2 regions of the Guptibacillus hwajinpoensis genome follow, and region 2 is predicted to be linked to the other one. Evidence: a T-box and tRNA genes for the amino acid it is inferred to sense, from the RefSeq annotation. Region 2 holds a T-box; the other holds one or more tRNA genes.
What was found. A T-box is a leader RNA that pairs with one kind of tRNA and senses whether it is charged. The one in region 2 lies ahead of pheS (phenylalanine--tRNA ligase subunit alpha), so its partner is inferred to be a tRNA-Phe.
Positions count from the first base shown of each region.

Region 1: it has a tRNA-Phe gene. The T-box ahead of pheS (phenylalanine--tRNA ligase subunit alpha) is inferred to sense a tRNA for this amino acid. The anticodon was not compared.

Region 1 covers NZ_CP156674.1:1,732,257-1,744,120, forward strand. Annotated here, with positions in the region: gene ABFG93_RS08905 (methylated-DNA--[protein]-cysteine S-methyltransferase) at 1-319, opposite strand, end outside; gene queG (tRNA epoxyqueuosine(34) reductase QueG) at 386-1,525, opposite strand; gene ABFG93_RS08915 (ABC-ATPase domain-containing protein) at 1,560-3,260, opposite strand; gene ABFG93_RS08920 (B3/B4 domain-containing protein) at 3,342-4,022, shown strand; gene yvfG (protein YvfG) at 4,280-4,501, shown strand; gene ABFG93_RS08930 (DsbA family oxidoreductase) at 4,599-4,733, opposite strand; tRNA gene ABFG93_RS08935 (tRNA-Leu) at 5,018-5,102, opposite strand; tRNA gene ABFG93_RS08940 (tRNA-Leu) at 5,137-5,226, opposite strand; tRNA gene ABFG93_RS08945 (tRNA-Cys) at 5,253-5,327, opposite strand; tRNA gene ABFG93_RS08950 (tRNA-Gly) at 5,336-5,410, opposite strand; tRNA gene ABFG93_RS08955 (tRNA-Gln) at 5,418-5,492, opposite strand; tRNA gene ABFG93_RS08960 (tRNA-His) at 5,497-5,572, opposite strand; tRNA gene ABFG93_RS08965 (tRNA-Trp) at 5,597-5,670, opposite strand; tRNA gene ABFG93_RS08970 (tRNA-Tyr) at 5,678-5,762, opposite strand; tRNA gene ABFG93_RS08975 (tRNA-Thr) at 5,833-5,908, opposite strand; tRNA gene ABFG93_RS08980 (tRNA-Phe) at 5,913-5,988, opposite strand; tRNA gene ABFG93_RS08985 (tRNA-Met) at 6,045-6,121, opposite strand; tRNA gene ABFG93_RS08990 (tRNA-Asp) at 6,283-6,358, opposite strand; tRNA gene ABFG93_RS08995 (tRNA-Val) at 6,367-6,442, opposite strand; tRNA gene ABFG93_RS09000 (tRNA-Glu) at 6,472-6,546, opposite strand; tRNA gene ABFG93_RS09005 (tRNA-Ser) at 6,567-6,658, opposite strand; tRNA gene ABFG93_RS09010 (tRNA-Asn) at 6,660-6,734, opposite strand; rRNA gene rrf (5S ribosomal RNA) at 6,744-6,860, opposite strand; rRNA gene ABFG93_RS09020 (23S ribosomal RNA) at 7,247-10,176, opposite strand; rRNA gene ABFG93_RS09025 (16S ribosomal RNA) at 10,445-11,864, opposite strand, start outside.
Region 2 covers NZ_CP156674.1:3,443,861-3,455,724, reverse strand. Annotated here, with positions in the region: gene pheT (phenylalanine--tRNA ligase subunit beta) at 1-1,664, opposite strand, end outside; gene pheS (phenylalanine--tRNA ligase subunit alpha) at 1,692-2,726, opposite strand; T-box leader at 2,776-2,996, opposite strand; gene ABFG93_RS17785 (TrmH family RNA methyltransferase) at 3,051-3,800, opposite strand; gene sspI (small acid-soluble spore protein SspI) at 3,942-4,148, shown strand; gene ABFG93_RS17775 (M42 family metallopeptidase) at 4,189-5,274, opposite strand; gene ABFG93_RS17770 (dUTP diphosphatase) at 5,346-5,834, opposite strand; gene ABFG93_RS17765 (sigma-w pathway protein ysdB) at 5,951-6,346, shown strand; gene ABFG93_RS17760 (TVP38/TMEM64 family protein) at 6,459-7,031, opposite strand; gene ABFG93_RS17755 (cytochrome ubiquinol oxidase subunit I) at 7,171-8,493, shown strand; gene ABFG93_RS17750 (cytochrome d ubiquinol oxidase subunit II) at 8,515-9,546, shown strand; gene ABFG93_RS17745 (DUF1294 domain-containing protein) at 9,541-9,825, opposite strand; gene rplT (50S ribosomal protein L20) at 9,881-10,237, opposite strand; gene rpmI (50S ribosomal protein L35) at 10,283-10,483, opposite strand; gene infC (translation initiation factor IF-3) at 10,506-11,009, opposite strand; ribosomal protein L20 leader region at 11,100-11,219, opposite strand; gene thrS (threonine--tRNA ligase) at 11,397-11,864, opposite strand, start outside.

The DNA of each region.
Region 1 (11,864 bases), 1.7 Mb from region 2:
TTTCACCATATGGGATTTCTGATAGGCTTTGCCATACTTTTTTCTGAAAAACAGTACCACTCATATCGAGATTAAGATCAAAAAAATTTCTTTTTTTGTTAAAATATTCTTCAAGCTGAATCACGATTGGTTCAATGGCTTCAGGATTAAAAACAAGGTCTGCTTTTACAAGATGCTTTTTGTACCAGGTATCAGCAGCAGGCAGCACATTCTCCGCAAAACCAAAATCAATCCTACTAACACCTCGAGAACTAGTAAAAACAGTTATGGCGCCGATCGGTGATTGTAACTCCCCATAATTAATCACTTGTTTCTCCATGTTATCCCTTCTTTATTGTACATTTTTCACCATCTTACAACGGATACTAACCTTTGACCATCCGCATTACGGCTTATTTTGAAGCATTGACAGGCCTCTCGCTATCTCATCGGCAACATCAATGTCCTTTTCTCTCATTTGCTCATTGATAAGGGCGTTAACAGCCTTTTCTCCTCCAATTTTCCCAAGTGCCCAAGCAGAAGTACCACGTATGACAGGACGAGGATCTTTCTGCATTAGCTCAATTAAAGTGTCCACAGACGTTTCATCCTTATAATGAGCAAGCGCAAGAATCGCATTTCGCTGAATTGGCTTCTTCCCACGCCAGGAACCTGCCGCCTTCCCAAATTTTTCTTTAAACTCCCGATTGCTCATTGTTAACAGAGGAATTAATATCGGTTTAACCATTTCCGGATCCGGTTCAAGTTCAGGATGGTGATGGAAATCCTTTCCCTTATTCTTTGGACAAACAAGCTGACAAGTATCGCAACCATAGAGGCGATTACCTAGCTTAGCGCGGTACTCTTCTGGAAGAAACCCTTTTGTTTGAGTTAGAAATGCAATACACTTGTTTGCATTAAGCTGTCCACCTTCAATTAGAGCTCCAGTTGGACAGGCATCTACGCAAATATTACAATCTCCACAGCCTTCTTCAACAGGTTCATCCGGTTCTAAAAATAGATCTGTAATCATTTCTCCAAGATAAACCCATGACCCGAATTCTTCGGTTATCATCATTGTATTCTTACCGCTGAATCCAATGCCTGCTCTTTCAGCCACAGCTCTATCAGATAGTTCACCTGTGTCCACCATGGAACTTGTTTTGGCTGTAGGCACCCTTGATTTAATATATGCATCAAGAAGGGAGAGTTTCTCTCTAAGCACATGATGATAATCGACACCCCAGGAGGCCCTGCAGAAAAGACCTCTGCGTTCGCCACGCTTGCTTCTCGGACTATCCTTCATCTTAGAAGGGTATGCGATCGCAACTGATAATATTGTTGCCGCACCACTAAGCAAAAGCTCAGGCTCAGTCCGCTTTTCAATATCAGACTCTTCAAATCCTGATTGATAGCCCAATTCCTGCTGTCGCTTCAGTCGCTCTTTCAATGTTTTGAATGGATCTGCAGCCGCAAATCCTATTTTATCAATGCCAATGCTTTTACTGTATGCAACAATGTCTTTTTTCAATTGTGCACTTGTCATCCTGCTCCCTCCCTTCTTCAATTTCTTTAAAATATTATCTTATTTTCAAAGTCCTAAGTCTATTGAGTACAGCTGCCATCTCAGTTCTTCTAATACGCGCTACATCTCCTGGATGCTGGTTTGGAAAAACAGAAAATGAGCCAATACCTTCTTCATTCATTTTTCTTTCAATGATATCCAGAAGCTCAGGAATCGTTTGCTCACCAAGCTTGTTTTTGCTTTCTAGATAATAAAGCACATCTGTTGCAAGCCTCGTCTGGCTAGCATCTACCAGCTGTTCTACCTGAAGTAGCGAAATATCTGTCTGGCCATAGAGGATGTGATGCTTTCCTTTCGCTGAAACCTTGGACCTTTTCCCTTTTTGGCTGTTCAAGCTTCTTCTTTCAGGAATTCTTCTTCTCAATTCACCAAAGCGTTCTCCGCCTTCTCGCTTTCTTGTTCGAGCAGGTTGTTCTGATATGCGCTTTGCTTCTTCCGTAACATTATAAGGAAGGTAATTTTCCATAAGGATGACGTTATCAGCTACTTCAAAATAATCGCCAGATCCACCCATTACAAGAACTGTGGAAGTATTGTGTTCTGTATAAAGCTGTCTCACCCGATCAATGAATGGGGTAATCGGCTCCTTCTCCTTTGCGACAAGTTGTTGCATACGATAATCACGAATCATAAAATTTGTAGCACTTGTATCTTCATCAATAAGCAGCGTCTCAGCCCCTGCTTCAATTGCTTCAATGATATTTGCAGCCTGGGAAGTACTTCCACTTGCATTTTCTGAAGTAAATGAACGAGTATCCTTGCCATAGGGGAGGTTTTGTATAAAGGGGGAAATATCTACCCCTGTTACTTTTCTACCATCTTCAGAACGAATTTTCATAGCACGCTCATTCGCTACAACAAACTCTCGGCCATCTCCCGCGATATGATTATACACGCCGTGTTCCATCGCATGCAAAAGGGTACTTTTACCATGATAGCCTCCGCCAACAATCAACGTAATCCCTTCCTTTATCGCCATGCCTTCTAAAGGTTCATCACGATGGGGAATCGGTAAAGCTATTTCCATCGAGGCTGGCGACTGAAATGGGATCACCTTACTCGTTAGAGGCCGATCGCTAATGCCACTCTCACGCGGAAGTATTGCATCGTTTGCCACAAAAGCTACGTATCCGTTCTCAACCAGGTACTCCCGGATTGCCTGCTGTTGATCAGCCAGGTGTAGTGCTTTCGTTACGGTTTGTGCTTTTAATGAAAATAAGGACTTATCTAATATCTCAGGCAATTGGTGAAGCAACATTTGTTCAGCTTGCTTCCCGAGGACTCGCCTTCCCTGTGCAGGTAAACCAAGTGACAAACAAACGGTAATGGTCTCCTCTGAAATCGTCACAGCTGATCGCTCAATCACTTTTTGGCCCGGTACATCGATGTGGATGAGGCCACTCTTTCCAGTGCCCTTAGAACGTCCACTGTGTCCATGAATAGCGTCATCCACTTTTCTCGCTATCTCATCTTCCGTTCGAATTCTTCTCACTGCTGTGTGGAACCATTCTTCATCTACAATTGTTTGCAGACGTGGTATAACCACTCTAAGTCTTGAAGGGCTTGCGAAAGGGTCACCTTGAACGTAATCAATAGACAGCGTGAACTTCGGGAAACGATAACTTCCCCTAATATCTTTATATGCTTTGTAACCTTTACCATCAATTTTCTGCAGTAGCTCTTTCAGTTTCTTCATCTGAGGCGAGCCTCCTTTTAAGCTTCAGTATGGTGAATGTGATAAAATGGACGGAAAATGAACCGTTTGGAGGAAAAAGAAATGACAAAAGTAATCCTCTCTCCATCCATCACAACTGAGATTCCGGAATTCAAAATTGGATATGCTACTTATCATAATATCGTGGTTGAAAATTCACCGCAAATGGTTCGCGGCCGGTTTCAATTTTATCAGGAAACGATGATGATGGACCTTGAAGAAGTAAACTTAAGCGTTTATCCAGCGGTCACAGAATGGCGTTCCGTCTTTAAGAAGTTCGGAACTGATCCTGCTCACTACCGCCCATCATCAGAGGCTTTATTACGTCGATTAAAAAAAGGTGAAGTGTTGCCTCCCATCCATTCTGCTGCTGATATTAACAACCTTCTATCTCTTCAGTATAAAATTCCAATCGGTATATATGATCTGGATGAGATAGAAGGCAGTATTACCATTAAAGTAGGTAATGAATCAACTTCCTATGAGGGATTGAACGGGCGCAATATGATATTTACCAACAAGCTACTTTCCGCGGATGCTCGAGGTCCGTTCGGCAGTCCGATTGTCGATTCGAAACGAACGGCTGTAACTGAAACGACAAAAAATGCTATTCAGATTTTCTATATTCAACCTTCTCTCCCAGTCAACGAAGCTCAGAAACTAATCAAGTCTTCTGCAGAAATGTTCAATCAGATTCATGGAGGTCAATACAACTACGATGTTTCCACAAAAATAAATGCATAATAAAAAACGCAACGCTTCGTTAATCATAACGAAACACTGCGTTGGGTAAATGGTGATAATTCGAGGAATTTCTACATCCCTCGCTGATGTAGATAGAATAACACATAATCCTCTTAACAAACAATAGATATTTATAAATTCTTCATAACTTGCTTACATTTTATTAATATCATACTGATCAATAAATTGATTCCATGATTGACCTTTCCACAAACCCCACTCTATAATCAAGGAGACAAGTAGAAAGGAGTATACTTATGGAACCATTCTCTACACCATTTTTTGAAGAGAACTTTCGTCAGTACATACAGAAGAATAGAGACGTTTTCTCCAAACTTGAAGCCATGAACAGCTATTACCGATCTGTTGTCTCTTCGATGATATATGACAACTTAAATAAGAACTCTGAGATTGTTCGCCGCATACGAAATTTAGATGCTGCCTATAAAGCAATCAAACAAGAAAATACAGACGCTTAAGAAGAATGCTCTCTTGTAAAAAGAGAGCATTTCTCGTTATTTTACATCGATATCGCAGGAATCAGCCGAGCATGCTTCTGCATCTCCACCAACAACATCAAGGTTCTTGCTTTCTCCCCCATGCCTTTACTAGTGCCTGTTCAAACACTTCCGAGGGTTGTGCACCTGATACCGCGTACTTTTCATCAAATACAAAGAATGGAACGCCTTGAATGCCAAGTTGACTACCCATCGATTCATCCTAACGTACTTCTTTTTTAAACTCTTCTGTACTTAGCATTCGTTTGATATCTAGAGCCTCAAGACTCAAGACCAAGCTCTTCACCAAGTGCTGCAAGTGTTTCATAATCACCTATGTTTCTCGATTCTGTGAAAAAGGCATAGAAAAGTCGTTCCGACATCTCATTCATTATGTCTGATTGGAGAAGTCTATTAAAGAGAAAATGTAAGTGGAAAGCAAAACAAATAAAAAAAGACCTCAACGAGAACGTTGAAGTCTTGATATGATGTATGTAATGGTACCGGTGGTCGGGTTCGAACCGACACTCCTCTCGGAACACGATTTTGAGTCGTGCGCGTCTGCCAATTCCGCCACACCGGCAAAGTACCATATTCAATTCAGGCAGAAAAATTAGTGGTGCCGGAGGCCGGGCTCGAACCGGCACGGAGGTACACCCTCCGCAGGATTTTAAGTCCTGTGCGTCTGCCAATTCCGCCACTCCGGCAGGACTTTTAAAAAAAATATTATATTTGGAGGCGGCACCCGGATTTGAACCGGGGCGTAAGGGTTTTGCAGACCCGTGCCTTACCACTTGGCTATGCCGCCTTAAAATATGGAGCGGAAGACGGGATTCGAACCCGCGACCCCCACCTTGGCAAGGTGATGTTCTACCACTGAACTACTTCCGCAACAAAATGGCTGGGCTAGCTGGATTCGAACCAGCGCATGACGGAATCAAAATCCGTTGCCTTACCGCTTGGCTATAGCCCAAAAATGGGGCGGCTGATGGGAATTGAACCCACGAATGCCGGAATCACAATCCGGTGCGTTAACCACTTCGCCACAACCGCCACAAAATCTGATTTTAGTTAAATTGGCAGGGGTAGTAGGACTCGAACCCACACCGGAGGTTTTGGAGACCTCTGTTCTACCTTTAAACTATACCCCTATCAAAATGGTGGAGGGGGACGGATTCGAACCGCCGAACCCTGAGGGAGCGGATTTACAGTCCGCCGCGTTTAGCCACTTCGCTACCCCTCCAAATTGACAATTACCATTGTAATACACATCGTATGATAGCGCAATGGAAATTGATCCCTTTCCGAAAAAATGGTGCCGGCCAGAGGACTTGAACCCCCAACCTACTGATTACAAGTCAGTTGCTCTACCAATTGAGCTAGACCGGCAACATGGTGGCTCCGGACGGAATCGAACCGCCGACACGAGGATTTTCAGTCCTCTGCTCTACCGACTGAGCTACAGAGCCATGTTTATGATTAATAAATTCATCATAGAAAATTATTCGATGTAAATGAATTTTATTGGTTGCGGGGGCAGGATTTGAACCTGCGACCTTTGGGTTATGAGCCCAACGAGCTACCGAACTGCTCCACCCCGCGACAATATGAATGATTTCATGCTGTACCTGCTTCAATATGCAGTGTACTGTTTCTTACTCTACAAGGTTATGCTACGATGTGTATCCGACGAAACAACTCGATGTTGTTTCATTGATGTATCGCTCGTTGCTCCACCCCGCGACAATTTATGAAAATGAAAATGGCGGTCCCGACGGGAATCGAACCCGCGATCTCCTGCGTGACAGGCAGGCATGTTAACCGCTACACCACGGGACCTTAGAAAATGGTGGAGGATGACGGGCTCGAACCGCCGACCCTCTGCTTGTAAGGCAGATGCTCTCCCAGCTGAGCTAATCCTCCACAGAGTAAATATTATATGTGAATAAAATTGGTGACCCGTACGGGATTCGAACCCGTGATACCGCCGTGAAAGGGCGGTGTCTTAACCGCTTGACCAACGGGCCAGTTCTATTATGTAGGGTGGTGGCGGAGAGCGAGGGATTCGAACCCTCGAGACGGCTTTGACCGCCTACACGATTTCCAATCGTGCTCCTTCGGCCACTCGGACAGCTCTCCATGGCTCCACAGGTAGGATTCGAACCTACGACCGATCGGTTAACAGCCGATAGCTCTACCACTGAGCTACTGTGGAATAATTTTAGCCTGGCAACGTCCTACTCTTGCAGGGGGAGATCCCCCAACTACCATCGGCGCTGAAGAGCTTAACTTCCGTGTTCGGCATGGGAACGGGTGTGACCTCTTCGCCATCATTACCAGACTTATGACTGACTTCCACTATGTAGTGATTAGCCAGAGACAAAATATATCATACTATATTTAGCCTTTGTTATCAAGAGAATTTTTTATTCCCTGAAAACTAGATAGCACGTACAACGTTTTCCAATAATCTTTTCTGCGCTGTCCAGTTCCGCAGGCTACATTTTTGCCCATTTCGCTCTTTCACTTCAGGCGAAAAACGCCTTACGTTCAAGATCTCCAATGGTCTACGAATGTGACCAAGCCTGCTTCGCTTTTCGTTGTCCAGCTACGTAAGCCAAATCCTCGATGGTTTCACCTTTTTCGCCTGACGACGCATAAAGCGCGTCTGACTCAAAAGCTTCCAACGCTTATCGGATGTAAACGGCTTACTTCGCTTTTCGTTTTTAGGTTAAGCCCTCGATCGATTAGTATTCGTCAGCTCCACGTGTTGCCACGCTTCCACCCCGAACCTATCTACCTCATCATCTCTAAGGGATCTTACCAGCTTCATGCTGTGGGAAATCTCATCTCGAGGGGGGCTTCATGCTTAGATGCTTTCAGCACTTATCCCTTCCACACGTAGCTACCCAGCTATGCTCCTGGCGGAACAACTGGTACACCAGCGGTGTGTCCATCCCGGTCCTCTCGTACTAAGGACAGCTCCTCTCAAATTTCCTGCGCCCGCGACGGATAGGGACCGAACTGTCTCACGACGTTCTGAACCCAGCTCGCGTACCGCTTTAATGGGCGAACAGCCCAACCCTTGGGACCTACTTCAGCCCCAGGATGCGATGAGCCGACATCGAGGTGCCAAACCTCCCCGTCGATGTGGACTCTTGGGGGAGATAAGCCTGTTATCCCCAGGGTAGCTTTTATCCGTTGAGCGATGGCCCTTCCATGCGGAACCACCGGATCACTAAGCCCGACTTTCGTCCCTGCTCGACTTGTAGGTCTCGCAGTCAAGCTCCCTTGTGCCTTTACACTCTGCGAATGATTTCCAACCATTCTGAGGGAACCTTTGGGCGCCTCCGTTACACTTTAGGAGGCGACCGCCCCAGTCAAACTGCCCACCTGACACTGTCTCCGCACCGGATCACGGTGCTGGGTTAGAATGTCAGTACAGCCAGGGTAGTATCCCACCGACGCCTCCATCGAACCTGGCGGTCCGACTTCTATGGCTCCTACCTATCCTGTACAAGCTGTACCAAAATCCAATATCAGGCTACAGTAAAGCTCCATGGGGTCTTTCCGTCCTGTCGCGGGTAACCTGCATCTTCACAGGTACTATAATTTCACCGGGTCTCTCGTTGAGACAGTATCCAAGTCGTTGCACCTTTCGTGCGGGTCGGAACTTACCCGACAAGGAATTTCGCTACCTTAGGACCGTTATAGTTACGGCCGCCGTTTACTGGGGCTTCGATTCAGAGCTTCTCCCGTAAGGGATAACCCCTCCTCTTAACCTTCCAGCACCGGGCAGGTGTCAGCCCCTATACTTCGCCTTACGGCTTTGCAGAGACCTGTGTTTTTGCTAAACAGTCGCTTGGATCTTTTCACTGCGGCTCCCCTGGGCTATTCACCCGAGGAAGCACCCCTTCTCCCGAAGTTACGGGGTCATTTTGCCGAGTTCCTTAACGAGAGTTCTCCCGATCGTCTTAGGATTCTCTCCTCGCCTACCTGTGTCGGTTTGCGGTACGGGCACCTCTTTCCTCACTAGAGGCTTTTCTTGGCAGTGTAGAATCAGGGACTTCGGTACTTAATTTCCCTCGCCATCACGACTCAGCCTTCACGGTGAACGGATTTGCCTATTCACCAGCCTAATCGCTTGGACGCGCATTTCCAACAGCGCGCTCTCCCTATCTTCCTGCGTCCCCCCGTCGTTCAAACGGAAAGGAGGTGGTACAGGAATATCAACCTGTTATCCATCGCCTACGCCTTTCGGCCTCGGCTTAGGTCCCGACTAACCCTGAGCGGACGAGCCTTCCTCAGGAAACCTTGGGCTTTCGACGGACAAGATTCTCACTTGTCTTTCGCTACTCATACCGGCATTCTCACTTCTAAGCGCTCCACCAGTCCTTTCGGTCTGACTTCACAGCCCTTAGAACGCTCTCCTACCATTGTCGTAAGACAATCCACAGCTTCGGTGATACGTTTAGCCCCGGTACATTTTCGGCGCAGCGTCACTCGACCAGTGAGCTATTACGCACTCTTTAAATGATGGCTGCTTCTAAGCCAACATCCTGGTTGTCTAAGCAACGCCACATCCTTTTCCACTTAACGTATACTTTGGGACCTTAGCTGGTGGTCTGGGCTGTTTCCCTCTCGACTACGGATCTTATCACTCGCAGTCTGACTCCCGCGGATAAATCGTTGGCATTCGGAGTTTGACTGGATTCGGTAATCCGGTAAGGACCCCTAGTCCAATCAGTGCTCTACCTCCAAGATTCTTGCCGCGAGGCTAGCCCTAAAGCTATTTCGGAGAGAACCAGCTATCTCCGGGTTCGATTGGCATTTCACCGCTACCCACACCTCATCCCCGCATTTTTCAACATGCGTGGGTTCGGGCCTCCATTCAGTGTTACCTGAACTTCACCCTGGACATGGGTAGATCACCCGGTTTCGGGTCTACAACCACGTACTCTGTCGCCCTATTCAGACTCGCTTTCGCTGCGGCTCCGCCTTATCAGCTTAACCTTGCACGGGATCGTAACTCGCCGGTTCATTCTACAAAAGGCACGCTGTCACCCATTAACGGGCTCCAACTAGTTGTAGGCACACGGTTTCAGGTTCTCTTTCACTCCCCTTCCGGGGTGCTTTTCACCTTTCCCTCACGGTACTGGTTCACTATCGGTCACTAGAGAGTATTTAGCCTTGGGAGATGGTCCTCCCAGATTCCGACGGGGTTTCACGTGTCCCGCCGTACTCAGGATCCGTCTCGGAGGGCAGCGGATTTTGACTACAGGATTGTTACCTTCTGTGATGGACCTTTCCAGGTCGCTTCGTCTATCCGTGCCTTTGTAACTCCAAAGAGACGTCCTACAACCCCAGAGGGCAAGCCCTCTGGTTTGGGCTGATTCCGTTTCGCTCGCCGCTACTCAGGAAATCGCATTTGCTTTCTCTTCCTCCGGGTAATGAGATGTTTCAGTTCCCCGGGTCTGCCTTCCATTCCCTATGTATTCAGAAATGGATACCATCCCATTACGGATGGTGGGTTCCCCCATTCGGAAATCTCCGGATCAAAGCGTACTTACAGCTCCCCGAAGCATATCGGTGTTCGTCCCGTCCTTCTTAGGCTTCTAGTGCCAAGGCATCCACCGTGCGCCCTTAGTAGCTTAACCTTAGACTACATTAGTCGCTTAACGCTTCTAACTTCGTCGATGCACATCGTTAGATGTGACTAACTACTAAAGATTTAACGCAAAAAAATAATAATTATTGGATGTCGTTGTTTATGCTATCTAGTTTTCAAGGAACAAGGCTATCACTCGAATCGGCATTGCTGCTTCTTCGACTAGCCTGTTTTGAAAGAAGTAAATCATTCTTTCAAAACTAAACGAAACGCTCATGTAAGGTTGGTAACCAATGTTACCTCGTAATTCTCCATAGAAAGGAGGTGATCCAGCCGCACCTTCCGATACGGCTACCTTGTTACGACTTCACCCCAATCATTTGTCCCACCTTCGGCGGCTGGCTCCATAAAGGTTACCCCACCGACTTCGGGTGTTACAAACTCTCGTGGTGTGACGGGCGGTGTGTACAAGGCCCGGGAACGTATTCACCGCGGCATGCTGATCCGCGATTACTAGCAATTCCGGCTTCATGCAGGCGAGTTGCAGCCTGCAATCCGAACTGAGAACGGCTTTATGGGATTCGCTTCACCTCGCGGTGTTGCTGCCCTTTGTACCGTCCATTGTAGCACGTGTGTAGCCCAGGTCATAAGGGGCATGATGATTTGACGTCATCCCCACCTTCCTCCGGTTTGTCACCGGCAGTCACCTTAGAGTGCCCAACTGAATGCTGGCAACTAAGATCAAGGGTTGCGCTCGTTGCGGGACTTAACCCAACATCTCACGACACGAGCTGACGACAACCATGCACCACCTGTCACTCTGTCCCCCGAAGGGGAACGTCCTGTCTCCAGGATTGTCAGAGGATGTCAAGACCTGGTAAGGTTCTTCGCGTTGCTTCGAATTAAACCACATGCTCCACTGCTTGTGCGGGCCCCCGTCAATTCCTTTGAGTTTCAACCTTGCGGTCGTACTCCCCAGGCGGAGTGCTTAATGTGTTAACTTCAGCACTGAGGGTGGAACCCCCCAACACCTAGCACTCATCGTTTACGGCGTGGACTACCAGGGTATCTAATCCTGTTTGCTCCCCACGCTTTCGCGCCTCAGCGTCAGTTACAGACCAGAGAGCCGCCTTCGCCACTGGTGTTCCTCCACATATCTACGCATTTCACCGCTACACGTGGAATTCCACTCTCCTCTTCTGCACTCAAGTCCCCCAGTTTCCAATGACCCTCCACGGTTGAGCCGTGGGCTTTCACATCAGACTTAAAGGACCGCCTGCGCGCGCTTTACGCCCAATAATTCCGGACAACGCTTGCCACCTACGTATTACCGCGGCTGCTGGCACGTAGTTAGCCGTGGCTTTCTGGTTAGGTACCGTCAAGGTACCGCCCTATTCGAACGGTACTTGTTCTTCCCTAACAACAGAGCTTTACGACCCGAAGGCCTTCGTCACTCACGCGGCGTTGCTCCGTCAGACTTTCGTCCATTGCGGAAGATTCCCTACTGCTGCCTCCCGTAGGAGTCTGGGCCGTGTCTCAGTCCCAGTGTGGCCGATCACCCTCTCAGGTCGGCTACGCATCGTCGCCTTGGTAAGCCATTACCTTACCAACTAGCTAATGCGCCGCGGGCCCATCCTGCAGTGTTAGCCAGAGGCCAACTTTCAACATCACACCATGCGGTGCGATGTATTACCCGGTATTAGCTCCGGTTTCCCGGAGTTATCCCAGTCTGCAGGG
Region 2 (11,864 bases):
GTTCTTAGTTCACTTCGATCTTCACTCATAGGCATTGCAAGACGAATCGCTTCAGCTGACTCGTCAGAAAAGAACATACGCTTAGATGGAGAAGTAAGTGAATAGGTAACTGTTTGATATAGGCCTGCTCCTTCTAGCGTGCGACGAACGCGGCGACGTTTCAACTGATAGTCGGAAAGCTGTCCAGGCGTACTTTCTGTAATCGGTAGTGTAGCAGGGACATTGTCATAGCCATATAGGCGGCCTACTTCTTCAATCAGATCTTCTGAAATCATAATGTCAGGACGACGAGGCGGAACCTGAACTGTAAATGTCCCACCAAAATTCTGATAAGAGAAGTGCAAGCGTTCAAAAATCGCAGCAACTTCTGTTTCAGAAATTTCTGTACCTAGCACTTGATTAATTCTTGTTACTTCAATGCTTACGTCTTTTGCTTCTACTGTTCGATCTCCCTGCTCAGCAATTCCTTTTAAAACTGTACCACCAGCAATTTCCTGTATAAGCTGTGCCGCACGTTCACTGGCGCTAACCACGCGATTTCGGTCAATTCCTTTTTCGAAACGTGCACTTGAATCACTACGCAGACCGAGATCCTTCGATGCTTTACGTACAAGCTTTCCATTAAAATAAGCAGCCTCAAGCAGAATTGTCGTAGTATCCTGTTGCACTTCAGAATCTGCTCCACCCATAACACCCGCAACAGCAACTGGTTTAGAACCATTCGTAATCACAAGGTGCTCACTTGAAAGTGTACGCTCTGTATCATCTAGCGTTACGATCTTCTCACCGTCTTCAGCGCGGCGAACAACAACCTCTTTCGATCCAAAACGGTCATAGTCAAAAGCGTGTAATGGCTGGCCGTATTCGAGTAGGACGTAGTTTGTAATGTCTACAACGTTGTTTATCGGGCGAATTCCTGCAGACACCAGTCTATTCACAAGCCACTGTGGAGATGATTGAATGGTAACGTCTTTAATAACAGTTGCCCCGTAATATGGATTATCTTCTTCATTTTCTACACGAACCGTCACATAGCTATCTGTATTTTCCTCTGAACGGACAAGTTCAGGAGATGGAAGTGCGATCGAACGATTTAGCACAGCTCCAACTTCATAAGCGACCCCGATCATGTTCATCGCATCTGCACGGTTAGGAGTTAAACCGAGTTCAAGAACTTCATCATTAAGATTAAGATAATCAAGTGCATCTTCCCCAGGGGTTACGGCATCACTAAATACGAAAATACCATCTGCAAATTCTTTCTGCACAAGCTTACTTTCGATACCAAGCTCCTGTAACGAGCAGATCATACCATGGGAAGCTTCACCACGAAGTTTCGCTTTCTTAATTTTGAAGTTTCCAGGAAGGACTGCTCCAACCTTCGCAACTGCCACGTACTGTCCCTGTGCGATGTTAGGGGCTCCACAGATAATCTGGACGGGTTCTTCTTCACCAATATCGACGCTACAAATATTAAGCTTATCTGCATCAGGGTGTTGGTTACATTCGTGTACATAGCCAACGACCACGCCACTAATTCCTTTATTTAGCTTTTCAACTGTTTCTACCTCAATACCGCCCTTTGTGATCAGGTCAGCAAGCTCATCAGCCGAATAACTATCTAGATCGACATACTGTTGAAGCCAGTTCATTGGTACAAGCATACTTTCTCCTCCTTACAATCAAATCGTTTATAGTGAATTAAATTGTTTTATGAATCGGCTGTCATTTGTATAGAAGTGGCGAATGTCGTCAATGCCGTATTTCAGCATAGCAATTCGTTCAGGGCCCATACCAAATGCAAAGCCTGTTACTTTTTCAGGATCGAATCCGGACATACGAAGCACGTTCGGATGCACCATTCCGCCACCTAGGATTTCAATCCAGCCGGTTCCTTTACATACAGAACAGCCGTTTCCACCGCAGTTAAAGCATGAAATATCCATTTCAACAGATGGCTCAGTAAAAGGGAAGAAGCTAGGGCGCAGACGAATTTCACGTTCTTCACCGAACATTTTCTTTGCAAATGATTGCAGCACGCCTTTCAAGTCACTCATACGAACATTTTCTCCGACCATTAAGCCTTCAATTTGCATAAACTGGTGCGAGTGTGTCGCATCATCTGTGTCGCGGCGATATACCTTACCTGGCACGATGATCTTAACCGGGCCTTCGCCATTTAATTTTTCCATCGTTCTTGCCTGCATCGGAGACGTATGTGTGCGAAGCAGCGTTTCATCTGTAATATAGAAGGAATCCTGCATATCACGAGCTGGATGATCCTTCGGAAGGTTCAAGGCTTCGAAATTGTAGTAATCCGTTTCCACTTCAGGTCCTTCCGCAATTGAAAAGCCCATTCCAAGAAAAAGATCTTCGATTTCTTCTATGACCCTTGTTAGTGGGTGATGATTTCCCCTCTTAACCGGACGGCCTGGAAGAGAGATATCAATCGTTTCTTTCTTTAGCCTTTCTTCTACTGCAGCTTTTTCTAAACCAGCCGTTTTTTCATCAATTTGCTCTGAAATTGCTGAACGAATTTCATTTACGAGCTGCCCCATCTTCGGACGCTCTTCAGGCGATAATTTACCCATTCCTTTAGAAATTTCAGTAATTGGCCCTTTTTTCCCTAAGTATGCAACCCGAATGTCCTGAACTTCTTTTATGGAAGAAGCTTGCTGAATCTGTACTAGTGCTTCTTCTTTCAACGTTTGCAATCGCTCCTGCATCGTTTCAACCTCCAAACTTTTTTGTGCAATAAAAAAATCCTCGCTCCCCATAAGGGGCGAAGATTTGATTTCGCGGTACCACCCTAATTCACTAATAGAAGAATTCCATCAGCCTTAAGCAAAGAATAACGGTTTGTAACCGATCCGCTTTTATAGGAAGCGGCAACTCCAGAGCGAATTCAGCGGCGTCCCTATAGAAATGCTTCCAGTCACGGCATTTCCTCCCTGCAAAGGCAGTGGCAACTTACTACTCTCTATCATTGTTTTTATCATATATAAGTTGATTCTAATTATAGAAAAAAATCGATCAATCTGCAAGCCCGATTATGAAGGCAGTAGACCGTACATGAGTATTCCTGCAGCAACGGCTACATTTAATGATTCAGCTTTACCGAAAATCGGGATGTATACATTCACATCGACTAAATTTTGAAGCTCTTCTGAAACACCGTTAGCCTCGTTCCCGAGAATAATGGCGAAGTGTGCGTGGCGTTCAAGTTCTTGATATGGGGTACCACCACTTACTTCTGTTGCATAAATGTACATGCCCGCTTCTTTTAACCTTTTCACTTCTTCGAATAAATTCGCTTTCTTCACAGGTAAATGAAAAATGGATCCCTGTGTGGAACGAAGTACTTTACTATTGTATGGATCAACGGTTCCGTGACCTAATAAGATCCCATCATATCCAGCACTATCGGCCGTACGAATAATCGTCCCCAGGTTCCCCGGGTCCTGAATCGCATCAAGCAATAGAAGTTTGCCATTCTGAGGAAAGACAGGCTCTTCCACCTGACAGACAGCCATAATTCCCTGCGGCGTTTCTGTATCTGTTAGTTCCTGCATAATTTTCTCAGTAACAGTATAGACAACAGGTCTTTCTTTAAACGGATAATCAGATAAGTCGGTACCTTCTGATTGAATCACTTCTAATATTGGGGTTTTTGCTTTTGCTGCCTCTTCAACAATATGAGGACCCTCAATTAAATAAGCGCCTGCCTTTTCTCTTCCTTTTCGTGTTTGAAGCTTTTTCCAGTCTTTCACTTTTTGATTCTTTATGGATTCTATAATCATTATGGTCTCCTTCAGTTTTCAATGTTTTCATTATAAAGGGTCCCACGGCAAGATTCCAACAAAACTCATGAAATTTAAACGATTCGCTCATACTAATGATGCTTGTTCTAACAAGCGAATCAGAAAGGCGAGGTGGAAAGCATGGACCTTAACTTACGGAAAGCGATTCTCGCAAACATTAATGGCAACAATGAGGAGCAGATTGAAGCTACGATCCTCGATGCTATGCAGAGCGGTGAAGAGAAAATGCTCCCAGGACTCGGTGTTCTTTTCGAAATTCTCTGGAAAGAAGCACCAGAAAATGAACGCGAGCAAATGCTCTCTTACATGGCGCAAGGCGTAAATTAACAAGCAAAATCCGGTGGCAGAAGCCACCGGATTTTGTGTTTTAATTAAAGATAATTTCTTTTACTGTATTAGCGTCAAGTTTCTTTATCACTTCTACAATTAAGTTAACCGCGTTTTCAAAGTCATCACGATGCAGGATAGCTGCATGTGTATGAATGTAACGTGTTGCTATTGTAATCGATAGTGCAGGTACACCGTTTGCTGTAAGGTGAATTTTACCTGAATCAGTACCACCACCTGCAATTGCATCAAACTGATAAGGAATGTTCTTCTCGTCAGCTGTATCTGTTACAAGATCACGTAGCCCTTTATGACCTACCATTGAAGCATCATACATGATGATTTGTGGACCTTTACCCATTTTCGATTGAGCATCTTTATCACTCACTCCAGGAGTATCACCAGCAATACCAACATCAACGGCAAAACCGATATCTGGCTTAATCATGTTTGCAGCCGTCGTAGCGCCACGAAGGCCAACTTCTTCTTGAACAGTACCAACGCCGTATACAGTGTTCGGATGATCCTCACCTTTCAACTTGCGAAGAACTTCAATCGCAATTGCACAGCCAATACGGTTATCCCAGGCTTTTGCCATAAGCATTTTCTCATTGTTCATAACTGTAAAATCACAAACTGGAACAACGGAATCGCCTGGTTTAACGCCCCACTCCAACGCTTCTTCTCTACTTGAAGCACCGATATCAATGAACATATCCTTCTTGTCCACTGATTTCTTACGCTGTTCTGCTGGAAGAATATGTGGAGGCTTTGATCCAATTACACCCATAATGTTGCCTTTCCGTGTCATCACGTTAACACGTTGCGCAAGCATTACCTGCTCCCACCATCCGCCAACAGTTTGGAACCAGAGGAATCCTTTATCGTCTATACGTGTAATCATAAAACCGATTTCATCGAGGTGGCCAGCTACCATAATTTTAGGGCCTTCTGCTTTACCTTTTTTAACTGCAATTAAGCTTCCAAGGTTGTCATACATCAACTCGTCAGAAAGAGGTTCGATGTGCTTTTTCATAACCTCACGAGGTTCACGTTCGTTGCCCGGTACACCATTAGCATCAGTTAATTCTTTAAGCATTTGCAATGTTTCATCAAGCTTCACCATATGTATTGCCTCCTTGATATGTATTCAATTTTATTATAACGGTTCCCGAATTTTTTCACAATTGAGAGCGCTTAATATCCCTGGTCCTGCCTATTATGATTCACTTCGTTTTTCTTCAAATAAGCTTCATAAATATCGTCTATATTTAATCCGATTTGCTTCCCAAGTAGGAGATAATGGTTAAGTAAATGGAGATAGGCCTCTTCATTTCTTATTTCAGCAACGTGATCAATGGCTTGATAGACGTGATGAAAACACTCTACTGTTGATAATTCATCCGCAACTTCAGATGGAACTTTCCTAGGAGTGATGCCGATTTCTAGTCCAAGTGATAGAATAAAGTGAATGCCATCAACATATTCCTCGAGAATCGTTTCGATTGGAGAAGGAGCTTTTTTGCTCCAGTATTTGAAACATCTTGTCTCATTTGCTAGTTCACCAACTTCTACTTTAAGTGCGAGAAGTTTATTTTGAAATAAATCCAAGCCTTCAAGCCCGTGTTCGTTTACAATGCGATCATCCAGTTGTTTTTGGAGCGCAAATAATTGGTTGAAATCCAACGTCATCTCCCTTTCTAAATTGACCAGCTAGTCTTAAAATTGTCATTTAAAATGAAACCTTTCTTTATCATAAACGTATAGAGAATAGAAGCATAGTGAAAATGAGGTGCTGACTAATGATTATTATTCTTTTTCGTCTTGTCATTCTTGCTGCCATGGTATTGATTGCTTATTCTGTTATTCGTTTTTTTATCGATCCGAAACGCAAGCTCGAAAAAGCCTATGACCATAAAAAGTACTATTTCCTTGATGACTCCTCCAATGTTCGAAAGAACTTTCTTGTTACTTATAAGGGTGCTCTATTTGAGGGCGAGAAATATCTTGGAACGACAGAAAATTCATTTGACATTGTTACGATCTCGGTTGGAGTTAAAAATGCATCAGAGCTTTATATGCTCGAAAAAGAAGATTTCTATTTCCTAGAAAAAGAAATGGACCTCCGTTATCCAAGTGCAAAAATCGAATGGAAAAGTCCCGTTAAAGAATTTTTACGTCACCGTGAAAACTCCTAAAGTGAAACTTCCATCAGTATGTTTGGCTTCCCCCTCTGATGGTTATTCGAACCAATCTGCCCTTAAGTATGGAATAGATAATAAACTCCCCCTGGCCCCCAGGGGGAGTTTATTATCTTACAGGTTGGAAAAAATCCTCCCACTTCATAATCCATTCTCTTCTCCGTAATAAATAGAAAAGAACCACAAGACCACAAAGCAATAAGACGATAAGCACTGGATCAAAACCTTTGATAGCTGTTCCAAAGAATGAATACATCAAGGCGAGCGGTAAGTTAGAAATGATTGATGACTTCAAGTAATCCTGAAAGTCTTTTGAGACTTCAATTAAGCAGAGTGAAATGAAATGGAAATGCACGAAAGGGACTAATCGCAAAATCGCTATTTGTCCCACTGACATCGGCATCCGTTTTCTCATCCATTTCTCCTTCATTCGGGTAATTTTCTTAAAAAATACCGGTGCTCGCTTTACGAATACATAGAAAACTGTGCTTACTACCGTAATCCCGATCACTGAATAAATGGTACCATAAATCGCTCCAAACATGACTCCTCCCGCTATGCAAACCACACTCACCGGAACAAAGACAAACTGCCGTATAAAATGAAGAACAATAAAATAGAACGGGGCGTAGATTCCACTGTTCGACACAACCTCGACAAACGGCAGGACGAGCTCATCCATGATGTTCCCCCCTTCTCCTAACGTGTATGACAGAAGACGAGCTGTTATGTCAAAACGCGCACCGGAGCAGAATATTTTCTGGTAAAAGGTGGACAATAAGTGGGGATTTAATAAGAACGGTAATAGGAGGAAACTTATTATGGATGAGCTGGTTCTTGCCCGCTCCCTGTTCGGTATGACGATGGGCGTTCATATTATCTACGCAACCCTTGGCGTAGGAGTGCCTCTAATGGTTCTTGTCGCTGAATTAATGTATCAAAAGACGAAAGACAGGGATTATGCTGTAATGGCGACAAGATGGACGAAAGGGTTTGCTGTACTACTTGGTGTCGCTATCCCCACTGGAACAATTGCTGGCGTTCAACTATCTCTTTTGTGGCCTGGGTTTATGGAGGTAGTTGGCAAAGTCATTGCCCTTCCTTTTCAAATTGAAATTTACGCTTTTTTCCTTGAAGCTCTCTTTATGTCCATTTATGTATATGCCGCTGATAGACTTTCCCCAATCATGCGTATTGTTAGTGTAACGCTTGTTGCAGTTGGCGCAAGTGCATCAGCTATTCTTATTACAAATGTTCATGCTTTTGAAGGGACACCTGCTGGTTTTGAAATCGTCGATGGCGAGTTTGTCAATGTTGATCCATGGGCTGCATTCTTTAACCCATCGTTCTTAGTGACAGCAGGTCACGTTACGGTTTCCGCCTTAATGACGGGAGCATTTGTGATTGCATCTATTGCCGCTTACAACATGCTCCGGAGAAGTAAGGTTAAAAGAGAATACCACTTTCATCAAAAGGCATTAATGATGGGGCTTGTCATTGGTGGGATCTTCTCCATTCTAACCGCTTTAAATGGCCATGAATCAGCTCAACTGCTGCATGTTTATCAACCAGAGAAACTCGCAGCAGCAGAAGGGTTGTTTGAAACGCAAACATTCGCACCACTCGCAATCGGAGGATACACAGATAAGGAGGAGCGTGAAGTAAAATGGGCAATTGAAGTGCCATGGGCACTCAGTTACCTCGCTGACGATTCTTTTGATACGAGAGTAATTGGATTGGAGGAATATCCTGAGGATGAGTGGCCACCGTTATTCGTTCATACCCTCTTCAATGCTATGGTCGGAATAGGCTCTCTCTTAATACTGCTTTCTGTAGTTGGGTTTGTCTGGCATCGACTCTTAAAACGAAAGGGATTTCCTCGATGGCTCATGTGGTTATTCATTATAGCTGGACCACTTGCAATCATGGCGATTGAGTTCGGATGGATTTTCGCATGTACAGGAAGACAGCCATGGGTTATTTACCACATGTTGAAAACAGAAGACGTTGTCACAACTTCAGGTAACATCGGGCTTCTATTTATCCTATTTTTAATTGTCTATGTTATTTTGATGATTTCAACCGTTCTCGTTCTTCGCTACTACTTTAATCGAAATCCAGTTTCAGAGGAACTTGACCAATAGACTAACTACGAGGTGAAGGAAATGACAGAAGCACTCTATGCTATTACATTAATATGGGGAATTGTGTTTATCTACGCAGTTATGGCTACCATCGACTTTGGAGCAGGATTCTGGTCGATGATCTATTTAAATAAAAACAATACAAAAGCAACAAGTATCGCAAACAGGTACCTCTCTCCTTCATGGGAAGTAACGAACGTGTTTATTGTAGCCATTGTTGTTGCTCTTTTCAGTTTCTTTCCTGGTGCGACGTTTACACTGGGGACCGTTCTACTCATTCCTGGCAGCCTGATTATTCTCCTACTGGCACTCCGAAGTGCTTTTCTCGTCTTTTCACATTCCGCATCTGAGAATTATAAACGAATTCTCACGATCATTTCTGGGATTACTGGTTTTTTAATACCAGCGCTTCTGATCTGTGTTCTCCCCATTACACAGGGGGGCTTTGTAGAATTTGTGGATGGAAAGGAACAGCTTTTACTTGGTGAGCTTTTCACCAGTCCTAGTGTTTATGCTTTTATGGCTTTTGCCGTTTCAAGCACGCTCTTTCTTTCCTCCCTTTTACTTGCTGATTATTCAAATGTAGCAGGAGACCAGGAAGCCTATACAATCTATCGCAGAGACGCTATCATGGTCGGACCTGTCTCACTTGTCATGGCTGGATTACTCGTTCTGACAATGCGGAATGAAGCGCTCTGGCTATATGAGAATCTTATGAACTATGTTCCCTGGCTAATAGGATCGGTAGCTACTTTCTTAATTGGGTATGTAGCACTATGGATCCCAAGGAAACGAGGAGCTGGGATCCCAAGACTCGCTATGATTAGCGTTGTCATTCAATATTTACTCGCAAGCTACGCTTATGGTTCAGCACATCTACCTTATATCGTATATCCCGAGGTAACGATTGAAACAGGGTTCACAAATCCTGCGACATTCAGAGCGCTTATCATTACCTATATTGTTGCCTTTTTCATTTTAACTCCTGGATTCATTTACTTCTGGCGGCTGTTCTTGAAGGACAAGCGCTATTTAAAACAAAACGAGTCATGAGCGATTTAAAATGTAAAATCCCCCTGCGAACAGAACGAGTTGGATCGTTACAAGCACAGGAATGCCTATTACAAATTGCCTGTGCTTTGTTTTATGTCTAAAATGCTTCATGCCTGCATATCCGCCAATGGATCCTCCTATAATAAACAACGTCCACAGATTTCTCTCTGCAATTCGATTTCCACGCTTTCTAGCTCTTCGTTTATCCCAACCCATTGCAGCATAACTCCAGATGTTAAGGAGAGCGATGTAAACAAAGAAAAGATAATAAATACTCATTTTTCATCTCCCTATCAAAAAAAGCCACTCTCAACCAGTGAGAATGGCTTCATACTTATTTCAAGTTTTCTTTAGCTTTAGATGCTAGTTCAGCGAACGCTTTTTCGTCGTTGATTGCAAGCTCTGCAAGCATTTTACGGTTGATGTCGATTCCAGCTGTTTTAAGACCGAACATCAAACGGCTGTAAGAAAGTCCGTTCATACGAGCTGCCGCGTTGATACGAGTAATCCAAAGCTTACGGAAGTCGCGTTTTTTCTGGCGACGGTCACGATAAGCATACATAAGTGATTTCATAACTTGCTGGTTAGCAACTTTGAAAAGCAAATGCTTAGATCCGTAATATCCTTTTGCGAGTTTTAACGTTCTTTTACGTCTACGACGTGTTACGTAGCCACCTTTTACTCTTGGCATACTAAACCCCTCCTAATTTCTGTGTCAAAATAGTATAAATGCCGATTACTTCTTGTTGTAGATTAGAGTCTTAATGCGCTTGAAGTCACCTGCGGAAACAAGAGAAGCTTTGCGAAGCTTACGCTTCTGCTTTTGAGACTTGTTACCAAACATATGGCTAGTGTAAGCACGGCTACGCTTAAGTTTACCTGATCCAGTTTTCTTAAAACGCTTTGAAGCTCCACTGTGAGATTTCATTTTTGGCATGAGTGAGTTCCTCCTTCAAGAATTACTTTTCTGCGATAGGTGCCAAGATTAGGAACATGCTGCGTCCTTCCATTTTTGGTTTGGACTCAACAGTTGCAATATCTTTACAATCTTCTGCCAGGTGCTCAAGCACCTTTTTACCGATGTCAGAGTGTGTGATCATACGACCGCGGAAACGGATCGATGCCTTCACTTTGTCGCCTTTTTCAAGAAACTTACGTGCATTACGAAGCTTCGTATTGAAATCATGCTCTTCAATATTCGGGCTCAAACGAACTTCTTTAACGGTAATAATCTTTTGTTTCTTACGCGCTTCTTTGTCTTTCTTCTGCTGCTCATAACGGAACTTTCCGTAGTCCATAATGCGACATACCGGCGGCTTCGCGTTTGGAGCGACCATAACAAGATCAAGATTTGCGTTTCGAGCCATATCTAATGCCTCATTTTTTGATTTCACACCAATTTGGTTTCCGTCTGCACCAACAAGACGTACTTCCCGGGCACGAATGCCCTCATTGACGTTCATATCTCTACTAATAATCAGCCACCTCCATGGTTATTGTTCGATGATGATCATCTAAACATGTTGTCCTTAATTGAATTATATTCGGTTCAAAGCATAAAAAAAGCGTCGGCGCATACGACACCCACACATTACACAATTATAAACAGTGTACCTGCAAACTACCAGTAACGGCGTCAATCAGGTGAGAAGCGGGCGCTTCTGCTTGCTTTGTTTCCGATATTTAATTACCTAAGAAAGTATACCATGCTGACCAAATTTATGTCAAGGTGATAAGATTCCTTCGAAGTGCACTTGATTATCATAACGAATCTTTCGCTTTGTGACAAGTGTTTTTTCATATTTCTTTTACATCATTAATAAAAAGCCGGCCTTCAAGCCGGCTTTCCATTAGTTCTTTTCTTTAATTTCTTGTTCGATTCTTGAAGTAAATTCACTGAGCGATACAGTCTCTGAATTCTGCTGGCTGTATCGACGAACGTTAACAGCTTCGCCTTCTACTTCTTTGTCACCTACCACAAGCATATAAGGGATTTTTTGCATTTGAGCTTCACGGATTTTGTACCCGATTTTTTCGTTACGCTCATCAACTTCTACACGAATTCCTGCACGTTGAAGTTTTTTCTGAACTTCCTTTGCATAATCCAGGTGAACTTCAGAAACCGGTATGATTTCAGCTTGTACTGGAGAAAGCCATGTAGGGAACGCACCTTTGTATTCTTCAATTAAGAAAGCAACAAATCGTTCCATTGTTGATACAACACCACGGTGAATAACAACCGGGCGGTGATGGTTGCCATCCTCCCCAATGTAAGAAAGATCGAATCGCTCTGGAAGAAGGAAATCCAATTGAACAGT